DNA from 3 places in the Streptomyces sp. NPDC059256 genome. Region 1 is predicted to be linked to each of the others. Evidence: riboswitches for the same ligand, from Rfam matches in the RefSeq annotation. Region 1 holds a riboswitch; each other region holds the start of a gene.

The links. Region 1 has a riboswitch for cyclic di-AMP ahead of ACFXJL_RS04250 (C40 family peptidase). Riboswitches for the same ligand answer to the same signal wherever they lie in the genome.
Positions count from the first base shown of each region.
Region 2: another riboswitch for cyclic di-AMP. It lies ahead of ACFXJL_RS17225 (M23 family metallopeptidase); the one in region 1 lies ahead of ACFXJL_RS04250 (C40 family peptidase).
Region 3: another riboswitch for cyclic di-AMP. It lies ahead of ACFXJL_RS13400 (transglycosylase family protein); the one in region 1 lies ahead of ACFXJL_RS04250 (C40 family peptidase).

Region 1 is NZ_JBHYZO010000001.1:986,843-994,723, forward strand. It holds gene ACFXJL_RS04245 (ABC-F family ATP-binding cassette domain-containing protein) at 1-951, shown strand, start outside; cyclic di-AMP (ydaO/yuaA leader) riboswitch at 1,276-1,440, shown strand; gene ACFXJL_RS04250 (C40 family peptidase) at 1,503-2,579, shown strand; gene ACFXJL_RS04255 (hypothetical protein) at 2,773-3,126, opposite strand; gene ACFXJL_RS04260 (NlpC/P60 family protein) at 3,383-4,444, shown strand; gene ACFXJL_RS04265 (hypothetical protein) at 4,912-5,361, shown strand; gene ACFXJL_RS04270 (response regulator transcription factor) at 5,544-6,239, opposite strand; gene ACFXJL_RS04275 (PspC domain-containing protein) at 6,236-7,543, opposite strand; gene ACFXJL_RS04280 (PspC domain-containing protein) at 7,831-7,881, shown strand, end outside.
Region 2 is NZ_JBHYZO010000006.1:320,072-327,952, forward strand. It holds gene ACFXJL_RS17205 (alkaline phosphatase family protein) at 1-112, opposite strand, end outside; gene ACFXJL_RS17210 (DUF5998 family protein) at 112-726, opposite strand; gene ACFXJL_RS17215 (GNAT family N-acetyltransferase) at 773-3,724, opposite strand; gene ACFXJL_RS17220 (HPr family phosphocarrier protein) at 4,094-4,375, shown strand; gene ACFXJL_RS17225 (M23 family metallopeptidase) at 4,714-5,610, opposite strand; cyclic di-AMP (ydaO/yuaA leader) riboswitch at 5,623-5,785, opposite strand; gene ACFXJL_RS17230 (pitrilysin family protein) at 6,043-7,410, opposite strand; gene ACFXJL_RS17235 (pitrilysin family protein) at 7,437-7,881, opposite strand, start outside.
Region 3 is NZ_JBHYZO010000004.1:433,155-441,035, forward strand. It holds gene helR (RNA polymerase recycling motor ATPase HelR) at 1-767, shown strand, start outside; gene ACFXJL_RS13380 (SurA N-terminal domain-containing protein) at 1,217-1,864, shown strand; gene ACFXJL_RS13385 (nucleoside triphosphate pyrophosphohydrolase) at 2,018-2,992, shown strand; gene ACFXJL_RS13390 (cytochrome P450) at 3,448-4,665, shown strand; gene ACFXJL_RS13395 (transglycosylase family protein) at 4,778-5,752, shown strand; cyclic di-AMP (ydaO/yuaA leader) riboswitch at 6,018-6,191, shown strand; gene ACFXJL_RS13400 (transglycosylase family protein) at 6,196-6,894, shown strand; gene eno (phosphopyruvate hydratase) at 7,594-7,881, shown strand, end outside.

The DNA.
Region 1 (7,881 bases):
ACTGCCGTCGCGATCGAGCAGGAGGCCGCCACTCGCTCGGTACAGGCGGCCGAGGCACAGGTCGCCCGGGAGAAGAAGGAACTGGACCTGGCCCAGACCCGACAGGCCCGCAGTGTCCGGTACGGGAAGAAGATGTACGCGGACAACCGGCTGGACAAGACGACGATGCAGGCGAAGAAGCGCTCGGCCCAGGTCGCAGCGGGGAAGGAACGCGGTGTCCACGAGGAACGGCTGACTGCGGCGCGCGAGCGGTTGGACCGGGCGGAGGCACTGGTGCGCGAGGACGCGCCCCTCCGACTCGACCTGCCCGCCACGACCGTGCACCCGGGACGCGCGGTGCTGAGTCTGCGGAGCGTACAACTGCGTACGGGTGCGGTCATCGACACCGTGGATGTCCACGGACCGCAGCGCATCGCCCTGCTCGGTGGCAACGGCGCGGGGAAGACGACGCTGTTGCGCACCATCAGCGGGCAGCTCGCCCCGGTGGGGGACGGGGCGAGGGACGCGGTGTCCGTACGCGTACCGATGCGGTATCTGCCGCAGCGCCTGGACGTCCTCGACGACGACCGTACGATCGAGCAGAACGTGACCCGGCTGGCCCCCACCGCGACCGACAACGAGATCCGGGCCCAACTGGCTCGATTCCTCTTCCGGGGAGCTCGGGCCGAACAGCGGGTGGGAACGCTCTCCGGGGGCGAGCGGTTCCGTGCCACATTGGCCGCACTCCTGCTGGCCGACCCCGCTCCGCAGTTGCTCATGCTCGACGAGCCCACGAACAGCCTGGACCTGGCCAGCGTCACCCAACTCACCCAGGCGCTGGCCGGCTATCGCGGCGCGTTGATCGTCGCCAGTCATGACCGGGCGTTCCTCAAGGAGTTGGAGATCACCCGCTGGTGGACCCTGGACGCTGAAGGGCTGACCGAGGGGCGTCCCGAGGAACCAGCGGGCTGACCGGGGAACGAGGGGCTCGCCGAACGCCCGGGAGCCGAGGCGGTTCGGGCTGGACCGCTCCCGAGCACGTCAGCGGGTGCCCTGGCCTGATCCGGCCGCTGGTCGGAGCCTGGCAGCCTGCGCAAATGCCACAGAAGACCAGGTTCGGTCACACATGGAACTCGTACAGATGCGAAAGGTAATCATCCGAGCTCGACGGCGCACCGAATGAAAAGGTCACGAAAATGTATCGGACAAATCGAACACCAATCTTCACAGCAGCCACACGGTTTGGCTAGCGTGCTGGCTCAGGCAGCCCGCACCACTGCGGCGACCCACGCCGATCGGGCAGCCACGCCGAATTCGGTCTCCACCCCCATGGGAGACGGGAACCGGGGAACCACCGTGCATCACCGGGGTGAATCGGGCCTGTTCGTGCGCAGGCCCGTAGGGCTCTTCCGTCCGCCCGAACCCGACAGCTAACCCGGTAGGCGGCCTACGGAAGAAGGAGATGCCGGCCCTTGGTGTCGCATCGCAAGGCCCGAAGTCGCAAGGTAAAACCCTCACCTGCCGTGGGACTCACCACGGCGGCCATGGCGTCCGTCGGAATCCTCCCGGCGCAGGACGCACAGGCGGCGGATGACCGGACGCCATCCGTGGAGGAAGTCCAAGAGAAGATCGGCGCCCTGTACCGGAAGGCCGGTACGGGGATGCCGCCGCGGGGAGCGGCGCAGCAGGCAGCCGCCGAAGAACGCCGCGAGGTCGAGGAGTTGCGGTCCGACTACGCCCGACGCGCGGAACGCCTCAGGCAGACGGGCAGAGCCCTGGGATCCTCGGAGGAGCAGCACCCCGCGAAGCCATCGGCTCCGACCGAGCGGCCGAAGGCCCCGGGCGGTGCACCGGCCGAAGACGGTCGGAGAGTGCCGCTGGAGGCGGCGGCGGTCGGCACCCAACACCGCCCAATCGCCGAGAGAACGCAGCGAGCCGCATTCGCCGAAACACCGTCCGAGGCGGGTCGGCCCACCTCGCTCCCCCGCTCACCGAGCTTCCTCCGCACGGGAAAGCAGCAGGTGCAGTCGAAGCTGATCCAGGCGCGCTCCGTGCTGTGGCGGGGGGACGCCGAGGCCAGAGCCCGATTCGCGGCCGTCGAGCAGGAGATGGCGGCCGAGGCATGGCGGATCACCCAGGAGGAGGCCAGACACACGGCGATGGCCCGGGCCGCGGAGGAAGCGGAACTGAAACGGCTGGAGCGGGAGCGCCAGAGGCATCCGGGCTCGCCCTGGGGCGCGGCTCTCGCCGAAGGGGTGCTCGCCTTCGTCCGGGCCCAGTTGGGGAAGCCCTATGTACGGGGTGCGACGGGGCCGCGTTCCTATGACTGCTCGGGCCTGACACGGGCGGCCTGGAGAGCGGCCGGGGTGGATCTCCCCCGTACAGCCCGGGAGCAGGCGCATGCCGGGCGGCAGGTGGACATGGGCGGGCTACGCCCCGGTGACCTGGTCTTCTTCTATGACGACAGCAGCCATGTCGGCATCTCCATCGGCGGCGACAGAATGATCCACGCGCCGCAACCGGGCGTGGACGACCATGTGGAAGTGCGGGAGGAGTCGATCTACATGATGCCGATCCGAGGGATCGTCCGACCTGCCTGACATCTGACGGCTCCGCCCCGCGCGGACTCCCTCTCAGCGCGCAGTCCCGGCTGAACACACCCCGTGAACCGGCCCTGTTCGCCCCGTACGGATCGACCTTCGGGTCGGCCCCACGGGGCGGGCGGGCCGGGCGGGCCGGGCGGGTGTGCATGGCATGGCGTGCGTGGCGATGAAGGCCGTCCTACCGTGCGCGTCAGGTCCAGACGGTGGCGATGAAGATGTTCGCGACCGTCAGTCCACCGACCGCAGCGAACAGCCCCTTCTCGACGCTCTCCTCGTCCCGCTTGACGTACACCAGGCCCAGGATCACGACCAGCACCGCCATCTTGATGCCGATCTTGATGTTGTTCACCGTCTGGTCGTCGGCCTGGTTGAGGCCCACCAGTGCGACGCCGGTGACCAGCATCGTCAGCGCCCCGTGCAGCATGGCCGGATTGAAACGGGCAGTACCGGCAGATATCGCCTTCATCTGCGTCAGAAATCCGCCCAGCAGAGAAGCGATGCCGATGATGTGCAGCGCCACGAAGACATTGATGAGTGCGTCCATGGGGCGGAGCCTAGCCCTCCCCATATCACCACCCTCAGGTCAGGTGTACCTCATTCGCCGCATCGGTCACAGGGGTACGAAGTGGGTCACACCTCCCGCGGGAACCCCTTCAGAAATCAACGCGAGGTGGGCACCTTCCACCACATTCGGTCGATAGCACTCCACTAACGCCATCTCAGGCATACGGTCCTGGCCCAGGCGACCTCCCGCCTCCGGTTCCCCCTCACCGGCTTCACGGAAGGACGTGGACGCTCTCGTGGCCGCGCATCATCAGCACCGCAAGCCCCGAAAGTCCCGGCAGTACCCGCTCGCCGGCTCGGCCGTCCGCACGGCCAGCGCTCTCGCTCTCGTCGGAACTGCGACCGCCACCGCATTCCAAGGCACCGCACAGGCCGCCCCCGCACCCACCCCCACACAGATCAAGGCCGAGGTCGACGGTCTCCAGCGGGAGGCGAAGACCGCGGCGGAGCAGCATGACCGGGCTCGCCAGGCAGTAGCCCGCGAACGCGTCGCACTCGACGGGTTGCGGGACGCGGCCGTACGCGAGGTGGAGCGGCTCAACACCACCCGTCGCCTTCTCGGCTCCATCGCCGCCGCCCAGTACCGGGCCGGGGGCAGCGCACCCGGCCTGGAGGTCGCTTTCACCTCGACCCCGGACGAGTATCTGCGGCGGACCGCCTTCGCCGCACACATCGGTGACCGTCGGGCCGCGACGGTGGCCTCGGCCGAGCAACAGGCAAAGCGTCTGGCGACACTGCGGAAGCAGGGGAAGCGCACCGCCCTCGCGCTCCGCACCCACCAGGACGAGCAGGCACGGCACAAGGCGACCGTCCAACACAAGCTCGCAGCCGCCCAACAACTCCTCGGCGCCCGCTACGCCCTGCGCGTCGACCGGGCCGCGGGGCACGGCACACCAAGAGCGGCGGCCGTCACACCCATCGCCGAGCCGCACGCCACGGGCGCCGCCACCACCCGGGCCGACCGGGCCATCGCCTATGCCCGCCAAGCCATCGGGAAGCCCTATGTCTGGGGTGCGACCGGACCCGATGCCTTCGACTGCTCGGGACTGACCCGGGCCGCCTGGCAGTACGCGGGGGTCCAACTGCCCCGCACCACCTACGGCCAGATCGACTCGGGGACCCGGATCCCGCGATCCGCGCTCGCCCCCGGCGATCTGATCTTCTTCTACTCCGGAGTCAGCCATGTGGGGCTCTACATCGGCGACGGCAAGATGATCCACGCACCCCGGCCCGGTGAGAACATCCGCATCGCACCGATCGACGAGATGCCCTTCGCGGGGGCCACCCGCCCCGGGTGACCAACGGCTTCCCCGGAGCGCCGCTCCAGCCGGGTGGCAGCAGTGGTGCTCACCATCCGTGCGTTCGGCGATGTGGCGCCCCGGGAGTGCCTCATACCTCGCGGTAGGTCATGCCAGCGCACCAAGGGCTCCCTCCTTGGTGGTCACGGCCGGTGCGGGCGGGGGCGTGGTCGACGGTGGGCACGGTGGAGGTTTCGGGAGGCGGGACATCAGGTGTCAGGCAACCAGCGGCTGTTCCACATGGGGGCGGGTACCCGCGGGCCTCTGTATGCGTCGATGGGTCTCGTGCCGGCGGCTGCCGATGAGCGAAGTCGATTCGGTTGACGTGGACTTCGCAAGCACGGCGTTGCCCTTGCACGGCCCTCGGTGGTGAACTCCCAGCCAGATCAGACGACTTGTGGATTCGTGGAGGAAACCATACGGTTCAGTCGTGGAGTCTCGTCCACGAAACCACATGAGGAGTCGGCATGGACAACCTGAAGCTGCGCACGGCAGTGGTCGCCGCACTGGCCGACGTCGAGTCCGTCAAGGCCAAACTCACCAGCTTGCTGACGGAGATCGAAGGGACCGAGACCGTCGACCTCGGGCGCCAGGGTCGCTGGACGAAGGCGCAGGTCGCCCTGGTGTGGAGCAGGGTCGACCATCTTCCCGGTGTCCAAGCCCTGTTCGCCGCCACCGCGGAACGCCCCGACGAGAAGGTCACATTCACGGAGATCATCGAGCGCTCCGGGCTCGCCGAGCGTCAGCAGGCCAACGAGCACGCAGCCCTCAGCCGCATCTCCGCCCAGCTCTTCCAGGAGAAGCGCTGGCCCATCGAGAACAGCCAGGGCAGCATCGACAGCGCGACGGGCAAGGCGGAGATGCTGTACTGGATGGACGGCCGGATCGCCCGCTGGTGGCTCGACATCACGGCATAGGCGTCAGCGCACAAGCGTCACTGCACGGGCATATCGCGCAGGAGTCGCCCACGGGCGTCACGGTGGCGAGATCACCACTCGGCAACACCGTTCGAGCATCGTCGCGGCCCCTGGGCCAGCACGGCCGGACATCGCACGGCCGGTAGGGGTCCAGCCGTGCGAGGAGCCCGCCCGCCACAGGCTCACACCAGTCGTCGGGCCGTCGCCCAGCGCGTCAGTTCATGGCGGTTCGACAGTTGGAGCTTGCGCAGGACCGCCGACACATGCGACTCCACGGTCTTCACCGAGATGAACAGCTGCTTGGCGATCTCCTTGTAGGCGTACCCCCTCGCGATCAACCGCAGCACCTCCCGCTCCCGTTGGGTGAGCCGGTCCAGGTCCTCGTCGACCGGGGGTGCGTCGGTGGAGGCGAACGCATCGAGGACGAACCCCGCGAGCCGGGGTGAGAAGACCGCGTCCCCCTCCTGTACCTGGAAGATCGATTCCACCAGATCGGTGCCCGTGATCGTCTTGGTGACATAGCCGCGGGCACCGCCGCGGATCACTCCGATCACATCCTCCGCTGCGTCCGACACGGACAGTGCCAGAAAACGCACGGGGTCCTCGCCGGCCGCCATCAGGGAAGCACAGCGCCGCAGCACCTCGACGCCACCGCCACCCGGCAGATGGACGTCCAGCAGGACGACCTCGGGGCGCGTCGCCGTGATCACGGTGACCGCCTGGTCCACGTCCGCGGCCTCGCCGACCACCTCGACACCGGTGCGCTCGGTCGCTCCGATCTCCGCCTGGACACCGGTACGGAACATGCGGTGGTCATCGACCAGCACCACCCGCACCCGCCGCTCGCCGCTCTCCCCTGGCGCCGTCGCTTCGGTCATTGTTCCGCCCTCTCCATGGCCCGTTCCATCTCCAACTCGACCTCCGTACCCCCGCCGGGCGCCGGACGGAGTCGGGCCGTACCGCCGTTGCGCTGCATACGGCCGATGATCGACTCCCTGACGCCCATCCTGTCGTCCGGCACGGAGTCCAGGTCGAAACCGGGCCCCCGGTCCCGTACGGAGACATAGACCGTGCGGCCGTCGACTTCGGCGAAGACCTGGACCGCACCGCCCTCGCCACCGTACTTGGCCGCGTTCACCATTGCCTCGCGTGCGGCCTGCATCTGTGCGCTCAATCCGTCGTCGAGCGGACAGTCACCGACCACCACGACCTCCAGCGGGACGCCGTGCTTGTCCTCGACCTCGGCCGCCGCCTTCTTCACCGCATCCGCGAGGGTGTCGGGCTCCTCGGCCTCGTCCTTGCCCGTGCCCTCGGGTTTGTAGAGCCAGTTGCGCAGCTCACGCTCCTGGGCGCGGGCGAGGCGGCGCACCTCACCGGCGTCATCGGCGTTGCGCTGGATCAAGGTGAGGGTATGGAGTACGGAGTCGTGCACGTGCGCCGCGACCTCGGCGCGCTCCTGGGCCCGGATGCGCATGGTCCGCTCCTCCGAGAGGTCCTGGCTCATCCGAACCAGCCATGGGCCGGCGAGCAGGGCGATCCCGGAGAGCACGGCTATCGCGGCGGTGAGCACATTGCCGAGTTGCGCCGCCGACCCCCGGACGACGACGAAGACGCTGAAGCCCATGCCGACCAGCGCCACCCCGGCCAGGCCCCGCCCGAGTTGGAACAGCCGGCGACGACGGGTGTTGGCCTCGCTCCAGCGGGCACGGCGGGCGTTGTCCGCCTGGCGCCACACCAGGACGACACCCGCGCCGACCAGCACCGTCGGCCACACATAGCGGTTGGTACCGCTGCTGGTGTCGAGGTTGCCGACGAAGATCGATGCGCCGAAGACCAGGGCGATCATCGCGAACAGTTGGCCCTTGTCGGGCTTGCGGAGCCTTCGTCTGCCGTCGTTCGCCACCTCGAAGAGGGAGCGCGGCTGCGCACCCTTTCCGCCCACCCCGAGCGGTACGACGATCCAGAACACCGCGTACAGCAGGATGCCGAGTCCCTCGGTCATGAACAGGCCGAGGAAGACCAGCCGGACCCAGACGACCGGCAGACCGAGATGACCCGCCAGGCCCCGGGCGACCCCGCCGAGGAACCGGCCGTCGGCACTGCGGTAGAGCTTGCGCGGCGGTGCCTCCTCGGGCAACGGGGCGCGCGGAGGGGCGGCGGTACGGGGCGTGGCGGCGGGCATGCACCGATCGTCACACGGGAGAGGGCCCCGCGGTATCGGGGGCGACCCTGAGAGCACCCCGGGAAGGAACCCGATGCCCACCCGTATCCGGCCGGAGCGGGGCGGCCTCCGCCGAACCCGGAACCGCCACCGGCGCGACCCGGGGCAGCCGCCCCCTCGGATGTGGGTCTCTCAGGGATAGATCTCAGGGACGGGCCAGGGTCGGCGCGGGTGCCATCACGGACGAACGCCCGTCACCATGGACCTATGACAGAGCCGATCGCCTTCCCGTGCCAGGTGGTGCACGTATGACCGGGCCGACCGCCGCACGGGGAGCGGGTGGCAGTGCACCGTCCGCA
Region 2 (7,881 bases), on a different contig from region 1:
TGGGGAGGAGATCGGCGAGCGATCCACGGCCGTACGCGGGTACGGGTGCCGTGTCGATGGCGAGCGGCGCCGGATCGTCGGGCCAGAGCGCTTGGGGCGTGTGCTGCACCATCAGCGACCGGTCGCCCGGCCGGAGGGTGCGGACGCCGTGGCCGCGGTCGCCTCGGACAGCGCCTGGGCGAAGACCAGGGTCTGTCGGACGGTGTCGGGGCCGTCGCCCGCTTCACTGACGCGCAGGCTCAGATCATCGGCGGTGGAGTTGCCGGTGTAGCCGTGGTCGGCTTCGCAGTTGGGGTCGCCGCAGGCGGCGGGCTCCAGGTCGAGCCGGGCGACCGCGCCCCAGCCGATGGTCAGGACGACCTCGCGGGGCAGGGTGCCTGGAGTGTAGGACTCGGGGTTGGCCACCACCCGGCTGACCACGACCGAGGAGATCCGATCGAGTTTCACGGACTCGGTCGAGGTCGTGGCGTAGGGCGTGGGGGAACTGGAGTCGGCCGTCTGCTCATCGGTGTGGCTCACGATGAAGCGATGGCTCGTCAGGACGAGGACGGTGACATGACGCCGTACTTCGTTGGCGTCGAAGGTGGTCTCCTGGTGCACCAGGTACGAACCGATCTGCTCGCCGCCGACGGCGGCTTCCACCGCCTCGGCCACGAGAGCCGGGTAGTAGCCGCTGCGCTCGATCGCCGCGCGCAGCCCCTGGGTCGTCGTACCGGTCTTCGCCATGCGGTCCATCCTACGGGGCCAGTGGGGGGTCAAGCGTTCAGTCCGCTCAGTAGCTCGGGAGTCGACGTGGGCCCAGGTCAGTGAAGGCGGCGGGCGGTGCGAGTCGCACGGATGCACCGAGCACGGAGAGGCCATGCTGAGCCACAACGACGGGTTCAAGACTGATTCCGACTACTTCCGGGTGATCGTCGACCAAACGTGATACGCGCAACAGCAGCTGTTCCAGGGCCGCGGTGTCCACCGGAGCGGATCCGCGCCAACCGAAGAGGAGCGGAGCAGTCCGGATTGCCCTGATCAGCTCGGCTGCATCGCGGTCGGTGACGGGGACCAACCGGTGCGAGGTGTCGCCGAGCAGCTCGGAGGCAGCGCCGGCGAGCCCGAACGAGAGCACGGCGCCCACGGCGGGATCAATGACCGCACGAACGACCGTGTCCACCCCGCGGGGGGCCATCGCCTGGACGACGGGTTGCAGCTCGACGGGCTTTCCGAGCAGGGCGGTGAGCTCCCCGTACGCCTGCCGCAGCTGGGTCTCGTTCGCGAGGTCGAGACGCACACCACCGAGATCGGGGCGATGTCGCAGATGGGGGGCGGTGGTCTTCAGCGCCACCGGATACCCCAGCTCCTCCGCCGCGGCGACTGCTTCGTCGGGTCCGGGTGCGGCCAGCGCGCCCCGCACCTCGATCCCGTAGCGCGCGAGCAGGCGGTGCGCCTCGGCGGCCGGCAGGGTGGCCGCCGGGGCGTCCTCCGCATCCCCGAGCAGGTCATGGATCTGGGCGGCGGCACCGCTCTCGTCGATGTCGTCGTACGCCGGGACCTTTCCCGGCTCGGCCGCGTCCCGTCGCCAGCGGGCGTAGGAAACGGCTTGGGACAGGGCCCGGACGGCACGCTCGGCGGCCGGATAGGTGGGAATGCGGCGCTCGGGGGTGGTCGGGCCCGAGCCGTCGATCACGCTCTCGTGCGTCGTGGGGGCCAGGGCACCCGCGGCAGGGACCTGCCGACCCGGGGCGGCCGTGGCTGCGGTCGCGCCCGAGATGGGTGGCGTGGAGCGCTCGTTATCGCTCGCGGGCCGGTGGACGGCTTCCGGAGCCCCGACAGTCCCGCCGGGCCCGCTCCGACGGCCGGTGGCGCGCGGCTGGAGCGCGGCCAGCGCCGAGGAGAGACCGCCGAGTTCCACATGGACCACGGTCACCGGCTTCGCCGGGGCCGAAGCCGCCGCCTCGCTCAGGGCCGCGGCCAGGACCTCGGCGTCGCCGGCCCGAAGATCGCCGTCGTCCCCCACCCAGGGGATCGCCGTCACCACGACCGCGTCGCAGCCGTCGTCCGCGAGGGCACGGGTGAGCGCAGCGCCGAAGTCGGCCGGGGTGGCATCGGTGGTCAGGTCGAGCGGTGGCAGGGGCCGCAGTCCCTCGGTCAGGCAGGCGTCGTAGGTCAGCAGTCCGAGGGATTCCGAGTTGCCCAGGATCGCGATCCTGGGACCTGCGGGCAGCGGTTGGCCGGCCAGGAGAAGGCCGGCGTCGACGAGTTCGGTGACGGTGTCCACGCGGAGCACGCCCGCCTGGCGCAGTAGCGCTCCGACGGCCGCGTCGGGAATGCGGGTGACGGGGACGGCGTGACCGGGTGGCTCGCTGCCGCTGTGGCGTGCCCCCTTGACGACCACGACGGGTTTGACCGCCGCGGTGCGCCGGGCGAGCCGGGTGAACTTGCGCGGGTTGCCGATCGATTCGAGGTACAGCAGGACGACATCGGTCTCGGGGTCCTCGTACCAGTACTGGAGGAAGTCGTTCCCGGACACGTCCGCACGGTTGCCGGAGGAGATGAAGGTGGAGAGGCCGGCGCCGCGGCGGTGGAGCCCCGACAACAGGGCCATGCCGATCGCGCCGGACTGGGTGAACAGGCCGATGCGACCCGGTGCCGGGGAGTGGGGCGCGAGCGAGGCGTTGAGACGGACGGCTTCTGCGGTGCTGATGATGCCGAAGGAGTTGGGGCCGATGATCCGCATGCCGTAGGAGCGGGCCTGTCGTACGAGGTCGCGCTGACGGTCCCGCCCCTCCGGCCCGCTCTCGGCATATCCCGCGGAGACCACGATCAGCCCGCGCACCCCGTTCTCGCCGCAGTCGGCGACCACGTCCGGTACGTGTTCGGCGGGCACCACGACGACGGCCAGGTCGACGCCCTCGTCGGTCTCGGCGGCGATCTCGGCGACGGACCGGAAGGCCGGGACACCGTCGACGTCGCGCTGGTCGGGAGGGAACGAACGGTTCACCGCATAGGTACGGCCGGTGTATCCGGAGCCGATGAGATTGCGCAGGACCGCCCGGCCCACCCCGCCGATCGACCGTCCGGTGCCGATCACGACGACCGAACCGGGTGCGAGCAGCCGCTGCACGGAGCGTGCCTCAGCCCGTTGTTCACGCGCCCGCTGCACGGCGAGGGACTCGGCGGTGGGTTCGAGGTCGAGGGTCAGATGGACGGACCCGTCCTCGAAACTGCGCTTCTGGGTGTAGCCCGCATCCCGGAACACCTTGATCATCTTGGTGTTGGCGGGAAGCACCTCCGCCGCGAAACGGCTTACCCCCCGCTCCCGGGCCACCGCCGCGATGTGCTCCAGCAGGGCGGAGGCCACACCTCGGCCCTGGTGGGCGTCCTGGACGAGGAACGCGACCTCCGCCTCATCCGCGGGAGCGCTGGCGGGCCGGCCCCGGGAGTCGATGCGGTCGTAGCGGACGGTGGCGATGAACTCACCGCCGACGGTGACGGCGAGCCCCACCCGGTCCACGTAGTCGTGGTGGGTGAACCGGTGGACGTCCTTGGCGGAGAGCCGGGGATAGGGCGCGAAGAAGCGGTAGTACTTGGACTCGTCCGAGACCTGTTCGTAGAAGCTGACCAGCCGGTCCGCGTCCTCGGTGGTGATGGGTCTGATGCGCGCTGTGGCGCCATCACGCAGCACCACATCCGCTTCCCAGTGATCGGGGTACGCGTGCTCGGGCGTGGTCTGCATGCCGAAAGCCTAAGGCGCGCCGACCGATCGCGAGGGCTACCCGGCACAGTCCGCGAGGGCGGACCTCCAGGGGTGCGCGAGCGGAAGTCATCCGGCCCGGGGCGGGCGATGCCCCACCTGCGAAGAGCCGGAGGGCGGGGGCGGCGAGCGCATCGGTGCCCCGGTCGTGGATTCGCCCTGCGAAGGAAGACTCCCCCGCAGTTGTGGAAGATCAACATTCAGGAGGCGCTGAGCAGTGCGAATGAACGGGATATATCCCGCCCTGCGCCCCTGACCTGGGGGCACGCGCCACAGGTCGGGATGCCGGCTCTCGGAGGGGCCAGCGTGAGAGACTGGTCTAGACAACCGTTGAATTCGAAGGGCAACACCATGGCTGAGCGCCGCGTCAACGTCGGCTGGGCCGAGGGCCTTCACGCCCGTCCCGCCTCCATCTTCGTCCGTGCCGCCACGGCCTCCGGCGTCCCCGTGACGATCGCCAAGGTCGATGACACCCCGGTCAATGCCGCCTCCATGCTCGCCGTCCTCGGACTGGGCGCGCAGGGCGGCGAGGAGATCGTCCTCGCTTCCGACGCACCCGGCGCCGACGAAGCGCTCGACCGACTGGCGAAGCTGGTGGCCGAGGGCCTGGACGAGCTTCCCGAGACGGTCTGACCCGGCACTCGTCCGAACCCCCTGCGCTCAGGGAACTCAGGCACCCCACCGGACCGACGCACTGAGCGGTACGACTCTCAGCGGTACCGACCCCTCGGCGATACGGCCCTCAGCGGCCGGACGCGACAAAGCCGCGGCATCCCCGTATCGGGAATGCCGCGGCTTTCTGTGCTGTGGATGCTTGGAGACGCTCGGAGGCGTGCTCGGAGATGCTTGGAGACATCAGATACAGCAGATACAGCTGAGGGCCCAGGGCGCTGTGGGATTCCGCCGGTAGGCGCCGGCGCCGCACCTCGCCCGCGCTGACGACCGCTCGCCGGCCATCAGCGCGGCACGGTTCAGATCTTCACACCGTGGGCGCGCAGATACGCGAGCGGGTTGACGTCCGACCCGTAGTCCGCGCTCGTCCGGGCCTCGAAGTGCAGATGCGCCCCCGTGGAGTTGCCGGTGGAGCCGGCGCGGCCGAGTTGGTCGCCCGGCATGACGCTCCGACCGACGGAGACACTCAGCGACGACAAGTGCCCGTACTGCGTGTACGAACCGTCGTTCATCTTGAGGACGACGTTGTAGCCGTACGCCCCGCCCCAGCCCGCTTCGACGACCGTGCCCGCGCCCACCGCCACCACCGGGGTCCCCGTGGAGGCGTGGAAGTCGATGCCGGAGTGGCTGCCGGAGGACCACTGCGAGCCACCCGCGCGGTAGTCCGTGGTGACGTGGGATCCGGCGATCGGCAGACGGTAGGCGTTCAGGCGCTGGCGCTCGGCCTCACGGGCCGCGCGCTCCTTGGCCTCGCGTATCTCGTTGGCGCGGGCCTCGGCCTTGCGCCGGGCCTCCGCAGCCGCCTCCATCCGGGCCAGTGCCTCGCGCTTTTGGATGACGGCCTGGTCGGCGACCTCGTCCGACAAGGAGTGCGCGGACAGCATCTGGGCCGTCAGGGTGTGCTGGGTACGAGCCGTCTGAACGATGGTCGAGCCGGTCACGGCCGCGTCCATCGTCACCGGGGTGGCACCCGCGGTAGTGCCGTCGACGCCATCAGTGCTGTCAGTACCACTGTCGGGGGTGGCGACCGAGCCGGCATCGGCGGCGAAGGAACCGTCGTCGGTGGCCAGGGCAGGACCTGCGAGGGTCCCGACGACTCCGGTGGTGGCGAGGGCCGCGGCGGAGGCGAATCCCGCACTCGTACGCGTCTTGCGGCCCGGGGCACGGTGTCTCCCGGTGGAACGGGCGAGCGCCATGTAGAGGCTGGTCCTTTCCTTCCTTCTCGCCTACCGGGTTAGCTGACGGGTTCGGAGCAGGAAGGTCTCCTACGAATCCCTCCGCACGGTGGCGAAGGCACCCGATTCACCCCAAGGGACCTGGGTCCCCGGCTCCCCAGACTCGCGTCTGACGGGGACTCGGCGATGACTGTCCGTGCCGCGGATGCGGCGTACTGCCCGCGAACAGCCGCACTGACGCTAAGCGGACGGACCGCCAGGCGCCAAACAGACCGGCATTTTTGTTGCCCACGCCACAGTCGAGACGGTGGCCTTCCCCGTAAAACGGACAGGTTTCCTTCCTGTTCGGGTCGCTCGCACTCCCGGAACACGGCAGGGCCCCGGCGCCAGCTGGCTACCGGGGCCCTGCACAGACGTGCACAGACGGACGGCCGTCCGACCGGAAGCGGGCAATCAGCCCGCCACCACGGTCACTTCTCCGATGCCGAGAGCCCGTACCGGCTCCTCGATCTGCGCGGCATCGCCCACGAGGACCGTCACCAGCCGGTCCTGGGGGAAGGCGTTGACCACGGCGGCGGTCGCCTCCACGGTGCCCGTCTGGGCGAGCCGCAGATACAACTGGGCCTGGTAGTCGTCCGCGAGGTGCTGCTCCACCTGGTCGGCGAGCGTGCTCGCCACGGAAGCCGCGGTCTCGTACTTCAGCGGAGCCACCCCGACCAGGTTCTGGACGGCGACATCGCGCTCGGCGTCCGTCAGGCCCTCGGCCGCGAGGGTGCGCAGCACCTTCCACAGATCGTCGAGCGCCGGCCCGGTGTTGGGCGTGTCCACCGAGCCGCTGATGCCCAGCAGGGACGCGCCCGTCCCGTCGGCCGTCGACCGCAGGACCTGCCCGAAGGCCCTGACGCCGTACGTGTAGCCCTTCTCCTCCCGCAGCACCCGGTCCAGGCGCGAGGTGAGCGTGCCGCCCAGGCAGTACGTACCGAGGACCTGCGCCGGCCACACCCGGTCGTGCCGGTCCGCGCCGACCCGGCCGATCAGCAGTTGCGTCTGCACGGCACCGGGCCGGTCCACGATGACGACCCGACCGCGGTCGTCGCCGGTGATCGCGGGGACGGGACGGGGCGCGCCGCTGTCGCCCGACCAGTCGCCGAGGGTTTCGGCGAGCACGGCGTCGACATCGACGTCGGTGAGGTCACCGACGATCACCGCGGTGGCGGTGGCGGGTCGCACGTGCGCATCGAAGAAGGCGCGCACGGCCGCGGAGTCGATCCGGGAGACCGTCTCCTCGGTGCCGAGCCGAGGACGCGAGATCCGCAGCGTGGCCGGAAAGAGCTGCTTGTACAGCTCCTTGGCCGCCCGTCGGCCAGGGTTGGCCGTCTCGTGCGGGATCTCGTCCAGGCGGTTGCGCACCAGCCGCTCGATCTCGCTGTCCGCGAACGCGGGCGCGCGCAGGGCCTCCGCGAGCAGCCCCAGCGCCTTTAGCAGCCTGGACACGGGCACTTCCAGGGAAACCCGGACCCCGGCGTGGTCCGCATGGGCGTCCAGCGTGGCGCCGCAACGCTCCAACTCGGCCGCGAACTCCTCGGCCGAACGCTTGTCGGTGCCCTCCGACAGGGCGCGCGCCATGATGGTGGCCACGCCGTCCAGGCCCTCGGGCTCGGCGTCCAGCGGTGCGACGAGGGAGATCTCCACGGCCACGACCTGCTGCCCGGGGCGGTGGCAGCGAAGCACGGTCAGACCGTTGGGCAGGGTTCCCCGGTCGGGAGCGGGGAAGGCCCAGGGCCTGGCCTCGCCCGGCTGGGGCTGCGGGTGGAACTCCATGGTGGTCAGCGCCTGCGCTGCATCGGTCACTGGTCCGCCCCCTCTTCTGCGTCGTTCTGCTCGTCCGCGGCGTCCTGCTCCGCGGACACCGGTTCGTACACCAGCACCGCCCTGTTGTCCGGGCGCAGTCGGGCCTTGGCGATCGCCTGCACCTCGTCAGCGGTGACGCTCAGGACGCGGTCCACGGCTGTCAGCGCCAACTGGGGGTCGCCGAAGAGCACCGCGTACCGGCACAGTTCGTCGGCACGGCCGGCGACGGTGGAGAGACGGTCCAACCATTCGCGCTCCAGCTGGGCCTGAGCGCGCTCCATCTCCTCGGGGGTGGGGCCCTCCTCGCCGAAGCGGGCGAGCTCCTCGTCGACGGCGGACTCGATCTGCGGGACCTCCACTCCGCCGGAGGTCTTGACGTCCAACCAGCCCAGGGACGGGGCTCCGGCCAGGCGCAGCAGCCCGAAGCCTGCGGCCACCGCC
Region 3 (7,881 bases), on a different contig from region 1:
CCCTGCTCAAGCGTCGGCACAAGGCGACCATGGCCGCCGAACGCGAGCGGATGTCCGCCGTCATCGACAGTGTCATCGCGGCTGATCCCGACGGCGAAGGCGCGGTGACGATGCTGCACGGGCAGGACCTCCAGGAGAGCCTGGTCGACGACTCGGCGCTGCCCGGCACCGACCGGGAGCCCCTCACCGGCCCGTTCGCACACATCGTCGTCGACGAGGCGCAGGAACTGACCGATGCGGAGTGGCAGATGCTGTTGCTGCGCTGCCCGTCCAGGAGCTTCACCATCGTCGGGGACCGTGCCCAGGCCAGACACGGATTCACGGAGTCATGGCAGGAACGGCTCAAGCGGATCGGACTCAGCCGGATCGAGCTGGCCTCCCTGAGCATCAACTACCGCACGCCGGAAGAGGTCATGGCGGAAGCCGAGCCGGTCATCCGGGCCGTGCTCCCGGACGCCAATGTGCCGACCTCCATCCGCAGCGGTGATCTCCCCGTCGTCCATGGATCGGTCAAGGAACTGGACTCGATCCTCGACTCGTGGCTCGCCGCGCACGACGACGGGATCGCCTGTGTCATCGGCGATCCCACGTTCCAGGAGACCTCCCGCATCCGGTCGCTGACCCCGCAGCTGGCGAAGGGCCTCGAATTCGACCTGGTCGTCCTCGTCGACCCGGAGGCGTTCGGGGACGGCATCGAAGGAGCGGTCGACCGCTATGTCGCCATGACCAGGGCCACCCAACAACTCGTCATCCTCACCAGTTCCTGACGGCGCCCGAGGCGATGGCTCCCGACAGTGCCCGATGCGCTGTGCGCAGCCATCGCCTCCCATCGCTCGCCATACATCGCCCACCACAAAGCCGGCCCCGGGCAGCGCTTCGGCAACGCCGGCCTCCCGAGCGCACCCTTCCGCAGCGCCCGCCGCCGGCCCCCGCACCCGGGTTGAGCAGCCATGTGAACGCCCGCGCGAAGCGCAGGGGGGAAGGACTGCGGCACCCCTGACGGCACCCCCGGAAGCGCTGTGTTCGTCGGCTGCGGGGGCGGCACGGCACGGCGAGCGGGAACGTACGACTCCAGAACGGTTCGAAACGGGAGCCCACCCTCGATCGTTGACCGAATCAGTGCCCGCGAAGAGGTGGCCCCGACCGCCCCGAACTGCCTAACATCATCACCGCTAGGACTTTGTGCATTGCCGCACAATCACGCCGGGAGGCTCCTTTGCACCGCCGCCGTCGCACCGCGATCATCGTCTCCGCCGCACTGCTCGTCGCTGCGCCACTGCTTGCGGCCTGTAGCAATGAGGCCCGCCCTGGCGCTGCCGCCGTCGTCGGTGGGGACCGGATCGAGGTCTCCACCGTCCAGGCGAGCGTGAAGGACGTACGGTCCGCGCAGGAGCGTGCTCCCGAGGCCGAACAGTTGATCAAGGGCACCGGTCAGCTCGGCCGCGCGAAGCTCTACGAGCTCATCGTCGCCGAGGTCGTGGAGCGCGCGGCCCACGACGCCGGGGTGAGCATCAGCCGCAAGGAGATCCAGGACGGCCGCGCCGCCTTCGTCCAGCAGGCCGGTGGCGAGGAGCAACTCGCCGCCATGTACCTCCAGCAGCGGGGAGTCGCCCCCGACCAGCTGAACGACGTGGTGCGCCGTGACATCCTCGTCGGCAAGCTGGCCACCGCGATCGGCGCGGCCAACACCCCCGAGGGTCAGCAGAAGCTCAACAAGGCATTCACCGTCGCAGCCAAGAAGCTGGACATCGACGTCAACCCCCGGTTCGGCGTCTGGGACAACCAGAAGCTCGAACTCGGTGACTACAAGGCTCCCTGGATCACTCAGGTCACCAAGGAGCAGCAGCCCGCCGAGACCGCCTAGCCGTTCTGCCGGATCTCATCGGGCTCCGGCCCGATGGGTCGGCGGAGCGAGCACGCCGGACGCCCGTCGGCCGGTGTGCGTACCGTTGGGTCTGCGTATCGTTGGACCGGCCTGGTCGGTGGGAGTGTCACCGACCCGGGGTAGGTTCGAGGGGTGACCACTGAACCCTCCGCCACCGGCCGCGTCGTCCTGCTGACCGCGAGCCACCGTGTGGCGCCCGGCCTGCTGTCCTGGCCCGCCTGGCACACCCTGCGGACCGCGGACCGTGTGCTGTGTGCGGACGGCGCGCATCCGCAGCTGCCCTATCTGCGCGAGGCAGGTGTCGCGGTGGAGATCGCCGCGCCTTCCGCGCGGGAAGTGGTCGACGCCTGCGCGGGTGGCGCATCCGTCGTGGTGCTGGCATCCGGTGAGGGCGAGTCCGCCCTGACTGACGGCCTCGCGCGGATCGCAGGATCGGGCCGGGAGTCGATGCCTGATCTGGAGCTGCTGCCCGGCTCCTACGACCTCCCCGGTGCCCGGCTGCTCGACCTGGTGCAGGTGATGGACCGCATTCGTGCCGAGTGCCCCTGGTCCTCGACCCGGACTCACCAGGGGCTCGCCAAGTACGGCATCGAGGAGGCGTACGAACTCGTCGAGGCCATCGAGGACGGCGACCGCGATGAACTGCGCGAAGAGCTGGGGGACGTTCTCCTCCAGGTCGTCTTCCACGCCCGCATCGCCCAGGAGGACGGCGAAGAGCCCTTCTCCATCGACGACGTCGCCGCGACCATCGTGGACAAGCTGATCCACCGCCACCCCCATGTCTTCGGCGACGCCAGTGCCGAGACCCCTGAGGACGTCAAGGCGCACTGGCTGCGGACGAAGGCGACGGAGAAGCAGCGCACGTCGATCACCGAAGGCGTGCCCCTCGGACAGCCGGGGTTGGCGCTCGCCGCGAAGCTCGTGTCCCGGGTGCGGACGGCAGGGCTCCAGGTGTCCGTGCCCCAGGGCGAGGGCATCGGATACGAGCTGCTCGCCCTGACCGTTGAGGCGGAGGCTGCGGGCGTCGACCCCGAGTCCGCCCTGCGCGCGGCTGCCCGTGTCTATCGGGACGCGATCCGCGAGGCGGAGCAGACCGCACAGCAGTAGCGCAGGACAGCAGCGGCGGCGGAAGACAGAGCAGGAGTAAGTACAGAGCAGGAGTAAGTACAGAGCGACAGCGCGGGGGACATTTCAGTACCGAGCAGTGGCGCGGGTGCGGGGTGTCGGGCGGCGCATCGGTGCGGACCGTGCTCAGTTCGGTCGGGTGGGGCGGATAACGTCGAGGGGTGAGTGACACCCCCGTGCCCGGCCCGCCGCCCCATCCCGCCGCCCGTTCTTCCGATGCCTCCGATCGCCCCTCGGGCACCGCCCGTGATGGCTCAGATCCGGACACTTTTTCCGACCAGGCGGCGAGGGCTCTGACCTCACGTCCGGGTTGTCCGGTTTCGGGCTCCTCCGTTTCACCGTCCGCGGCGACCGACGCTCCCCGCCATGGCGCCGACGCCGACGCCGACGCCGACACTGACACCGACGCGACCCCGGACGCTCCCACCGCGCCCGAGCTGTTCACCTGGGAGTTCGCCACCGACCCCTACCCCGCCTACGCCTGGCTGCGCGACCACGCGCCCGTTCATCGGACCCGACTGCCCAGCGGTGTGGAGGCATGGTTGGTGACCCGCTACGGCGATGCCCGACAGGCACTGGCGGACACCCGACTCTCCAAGAACCCCGCCCACCACGATGAGCCCGCACATGCAAAGGGGAAGACGGGCATCCCGGGCGAGCGCAAGGCCGAGCTGATGACCCATCTGCTCAACATCGACCCACCGGACCACACCCGACTGCGCCGGCTGGTGGCCAAGGCGTTCACTCCGCGCAGGGTCGCGGCCTTCGCCCCCCGCGTTCAGGAGCTGACGGACCGCCTGATCGACTCCTTCGCGGAGAAAGGGGAGGCAGACCTCATTCACGACTTCGCCTTCCCGCTGCCGATCTATGCGATCTGCGATCTGCTCGGGGTCCCCGCCGAGGACCAGGACGACTTCCGTGACTGGGCCGGCATGATGATCCGGCACGGCGGCGGGCCGCGCGGCGGGGTCGCCCGATCGGTCAAGAAGATGCGGACCTATCTGGCCGAGCTGATCCATCGCAAGCGCGAAGATCCTGGCGACGATCTGATCTCGGGCCTCATCCGGGCCAGCGACCACGGCGAGCACCTCTCCGAGAACGAAGCCGCGGCGATGGCCTTCATCCTGCTGTTCGCCGGGTTCGAGACGACGGTCAACCTCATCGGCAACGGCGTCTACGCCCTGCTGCGCCACCCCGAGCAACGTGAGCGCCTCCAGACGTCCCTTGCCGCGGGCGAAACCGGGCTGTTGGAAACCGGAGTTGAGGAGCTCCTGCGATACGACGGACCCGTGGAACTCGCCACCTGGCGATTTGCCACCGAGTCACTTGAGATCGGTGGCAAGCGGATTGGCGCGGGCGACCCCGTGTTGGTGGTGCTCGCGGCGGCTGACCGGGACCCGGAGCGGTTCGCGGAGCCGAACGTCCTCGATCTTTCCCGACGTGACAATCAGCACCTCGGATACGGCCACGGCATCCACTACTGCCTCGGTGCACCGCTCGCTCGACTTGAGGGCCAGACCGCGATCGCCACACTGCTGCGCAGGCTGCCCGATCTGCAACTCGCCGTGGATTCGTCAGATTTGCGCTGGCGTGGGGGTCTCATCATGCGTGGGCTGCGAACCCTTCCCGTTCAGTTCACATCCCGAAACATCTGACGAGCCATCAAAAACGTGACATTGACGTAATCTCAGCTGCATCGACTTGTGACAGACGTTCGAGTGCGGCTACGTTCTGCGCGTCCTCAGCAGTCTCGCGAAAGGCAACCGCATGCTCTCCGGGAATGGTCGACATCGCCGACCCCGTCAGGCTCCTGCACTCGTCGTCGCCGCCGGGGTGACGGGATCCGCCATCGCGATCCCGCTCCTCGGCGCGACCTCTGCGTCGGCAGTCGAAGCCACCGCGTGGGACAAGGTCGCGGAGTGTGAGACCGGGGGCCTGTGGAGCGCGGACACCGGCAACGGCTTCTACGGCGGTCTCCAGATGTCACAGGAGACCTGGAAGGCGTTCGGCGGGACGGAGTACGCCTCCCGTGCGGACCTCGCCACCCCCGCGCAGCAGAAGGCCATCGCGGAGAAGGTCGTCGACTCCGAGGGCATTCGGCCCTGGAGGGCGTGCGCGACCCTCGCCGGGGTCGAGGTGGCCCTCGACCCCACCGAGGCCGCCACCGCTCCGGCGAAGCCCGCAGGGGAGCCGAAGCCCTCGGCGGAGCCCACGGAGATCCCGAAGCCGTCCGCTTCGACCGGCACCACTCCCGCCAAGACCCCGGCGAAGACTCCGGCCCCGGCGAAGGGCACCCCGAGCGGTTCCGGGAAGGCGTCGCCGCAGTCCAGCCCGGCGCAGCCGGCCGGCGCCACGGGCAAGCACCGAGGCGAGGCATCGGCGGAGTCCAAGCCCGCCGCTTCCGCCACCGGTGAATCGACGGGCTCGGCCGCGCCGACCGAGCCGGTCGGCGACGCCGCGACGCCGCGGGAGACCGACAGCGCCCATCCCTCCCGGGGCGAGGGCGCCCGCTCGGAGCTCGGCACCACGGACGTGGGCGCCACGACCCCCGAGCAGCCCGGCACGGCCAGTGCCTCTCCCGGCTCGTACACCGTGCAGGCCGGCGACAACCTCTGGGCCATCGCCGAGAAGAACGAGCTGCCCGGTGGCTGGACCGCGCTCTACGAGGCCAACAAGGAGACGGTCGGCGACGAGCCCGATCTCATCCACCCTGGTCAGAGCCTCGATCTCGCCGCAAAGTAGCGGTTGTTAGTCATTGTTTGTCCCATTTTGACGAAGTGAGACAAGCGTCTCTTTGCTGTAATTCGCTCACCCGGCCCGCCGGAATCCTGCGTTCCGCGGCTGACCTGCGGAAATGCAAACCGTGTCCTTGGTGAGATGGGCGATTTCTCCCCGATGTTCGACTTTGAACATCGGGGAGAGTCATGCCTACGGTCTGAACCGCTCGCCACCGCGGGCACCGTCGACCGTCACGCCGAATCCTGCCGTCGGTCGGGGGGAGAACTCGTCGCTCAGAGCGCCGAAGGCAGGAGCGGGGGACCCAAGGTAAGTGCCGGTGAAGGCCGTTGGAGACGACGGTGGGAACCGGCTAGGGGTGAAGCCGTGCGCAAGGACGCACGGCCGGGCAACTCACTAGGCCCGAACCCGACAGCTCACCTCGTAGGCGTCGGTGAGGAGAAGACTCCATGCTGTTTTCCAGCAAGGCGAAGCACCGCCGCCCCAGCAAGGCCAGCCGACTCATGGCGCTCGCCGGTGTCACCGGTGTCGCCGTCGCCGCCCCGCTGATGGGCGCCACATCCGCCAGCGCCGCCACCGCTTCCGAGTGGGACAAGGTCGCCCAGTGCGAGTCCGGCGGCAACTGGTCCATCAACACCGGCAACGGCTACTACGGCGGCCTCCAGTTCTCCGCCTCCACCTGGGCGGCGTTCGGCGGCACGAAGTACGCCTCCACCGCCGACAAGGCGTCCAAGTCCCAGCAGATCGAGATCGCCGAGAAGGTCCTCGACGGCCAGGGCAAGGGCGCATGGCCGTCCTGTGGCGTCGGCCTGTCCAACGCTCCGTACGGTGGCGGCGCGGCCGAGGCCCCGCAGCCCAAGGCCGAGCCCAAGAAGCAGGCGCCCAAGGCCGAGCCCAAGCAGGAGCAGGCCCAGCCGCAGCGCGGCGAGGTCCCCACCACCCGCTCCGAGCGCGCCGAGGCTCCCGCCAAGGCCAAGGGCTTCCAGAAGGGCGACGGCGAGTACCAGGTCAAGGCCGGCGACACCCTGAGCAAGATCGCGGACGCCGAGCAGGTCGAAGGCGGCTGGGAGAAGCTCTACGAGCTCAACAAGGACGTCATCAGCGACGCCGACGTCATCTACGTGGGCCAGCAGCTCCACCTGAGCTGAGCCCCGACGGGAACGGGAGCGCCCTGAGCTGACTTCCGGTCGGGCCGATCGTCGACCGAGCCCCCACGAGGTCGTACGGACCGACCGAAGCCCCTTCGGGCCACCCGCGCCTTGTGCTCGGACCACTTCGGTGGAGCCCCGAGCACGAGGGCCCGGGTCCCGCGCCGATCCATCTCCCCCCGGGATCGGCACCGGACCTGACGCCCGCCCCGGCAGTTCGCCGGGTGTCGTAGGGCCGGCCGCCTTCTCCTGGCCGATCGCCCCCACACCCTGCGCCCCCGGTCGAGCCGCCCCTCGGCCCTTCCCCCGGGGCCCGAACGACCCCGGGTCGGTGCACTTCCCCCCAAGTGCGCCGGCCCGGGGTTCTCCATATCCCTCGTCATCCCTCGTCCCTCTCCATGCCGGCACCCGGTCGGGCCGCTCATACGGGACCCCAGGCCCAGCGCTGTAAAGAGGCCCAGCAGTTCATGGCGGCCGAGCAGTTCCCAGGCCCCCGCGCACGATCGTGTGGACGGTGGTCGTGCTCCACCCGGTCCGTGCGTCCGCCGCCGGCCGCGCTACCTGACGGTAGCCCTGCCTATCAGGCCCCTTTTTCGTCCCAGGGGGCGGGCATCCGACGAACGGCACCCGCACGGCGGTTAGGCTCATGCCGCAAGGCCAAAGAGACCCTGCACCCCACGCGTCACATCCCAGAAGGAGATGCTCGTGCCGTCCATCGACGTCGTCGTAGCCCGGGAAATCCTGGACTCCCGAGGCAACCCCACCGTCGAGGTCGAGGTTGGCCTCGACGACGGCAGCACGGGTCGTGCTGCCGTTCCGTCCGGCGCCTCCACCGGCGCGTTCGAGGCTCTTGAGCTTCGCGACGGCGACCAGAACCGCTACCTGGGCAAGGGCGTCGAAAAGGCCGTCCTCGCCGTCATCGAGCAGATCGGCCCCGAGCTGGTCGGGTACGACGCCACCGAGCAGCGCCTGATCGACCAGGCGATG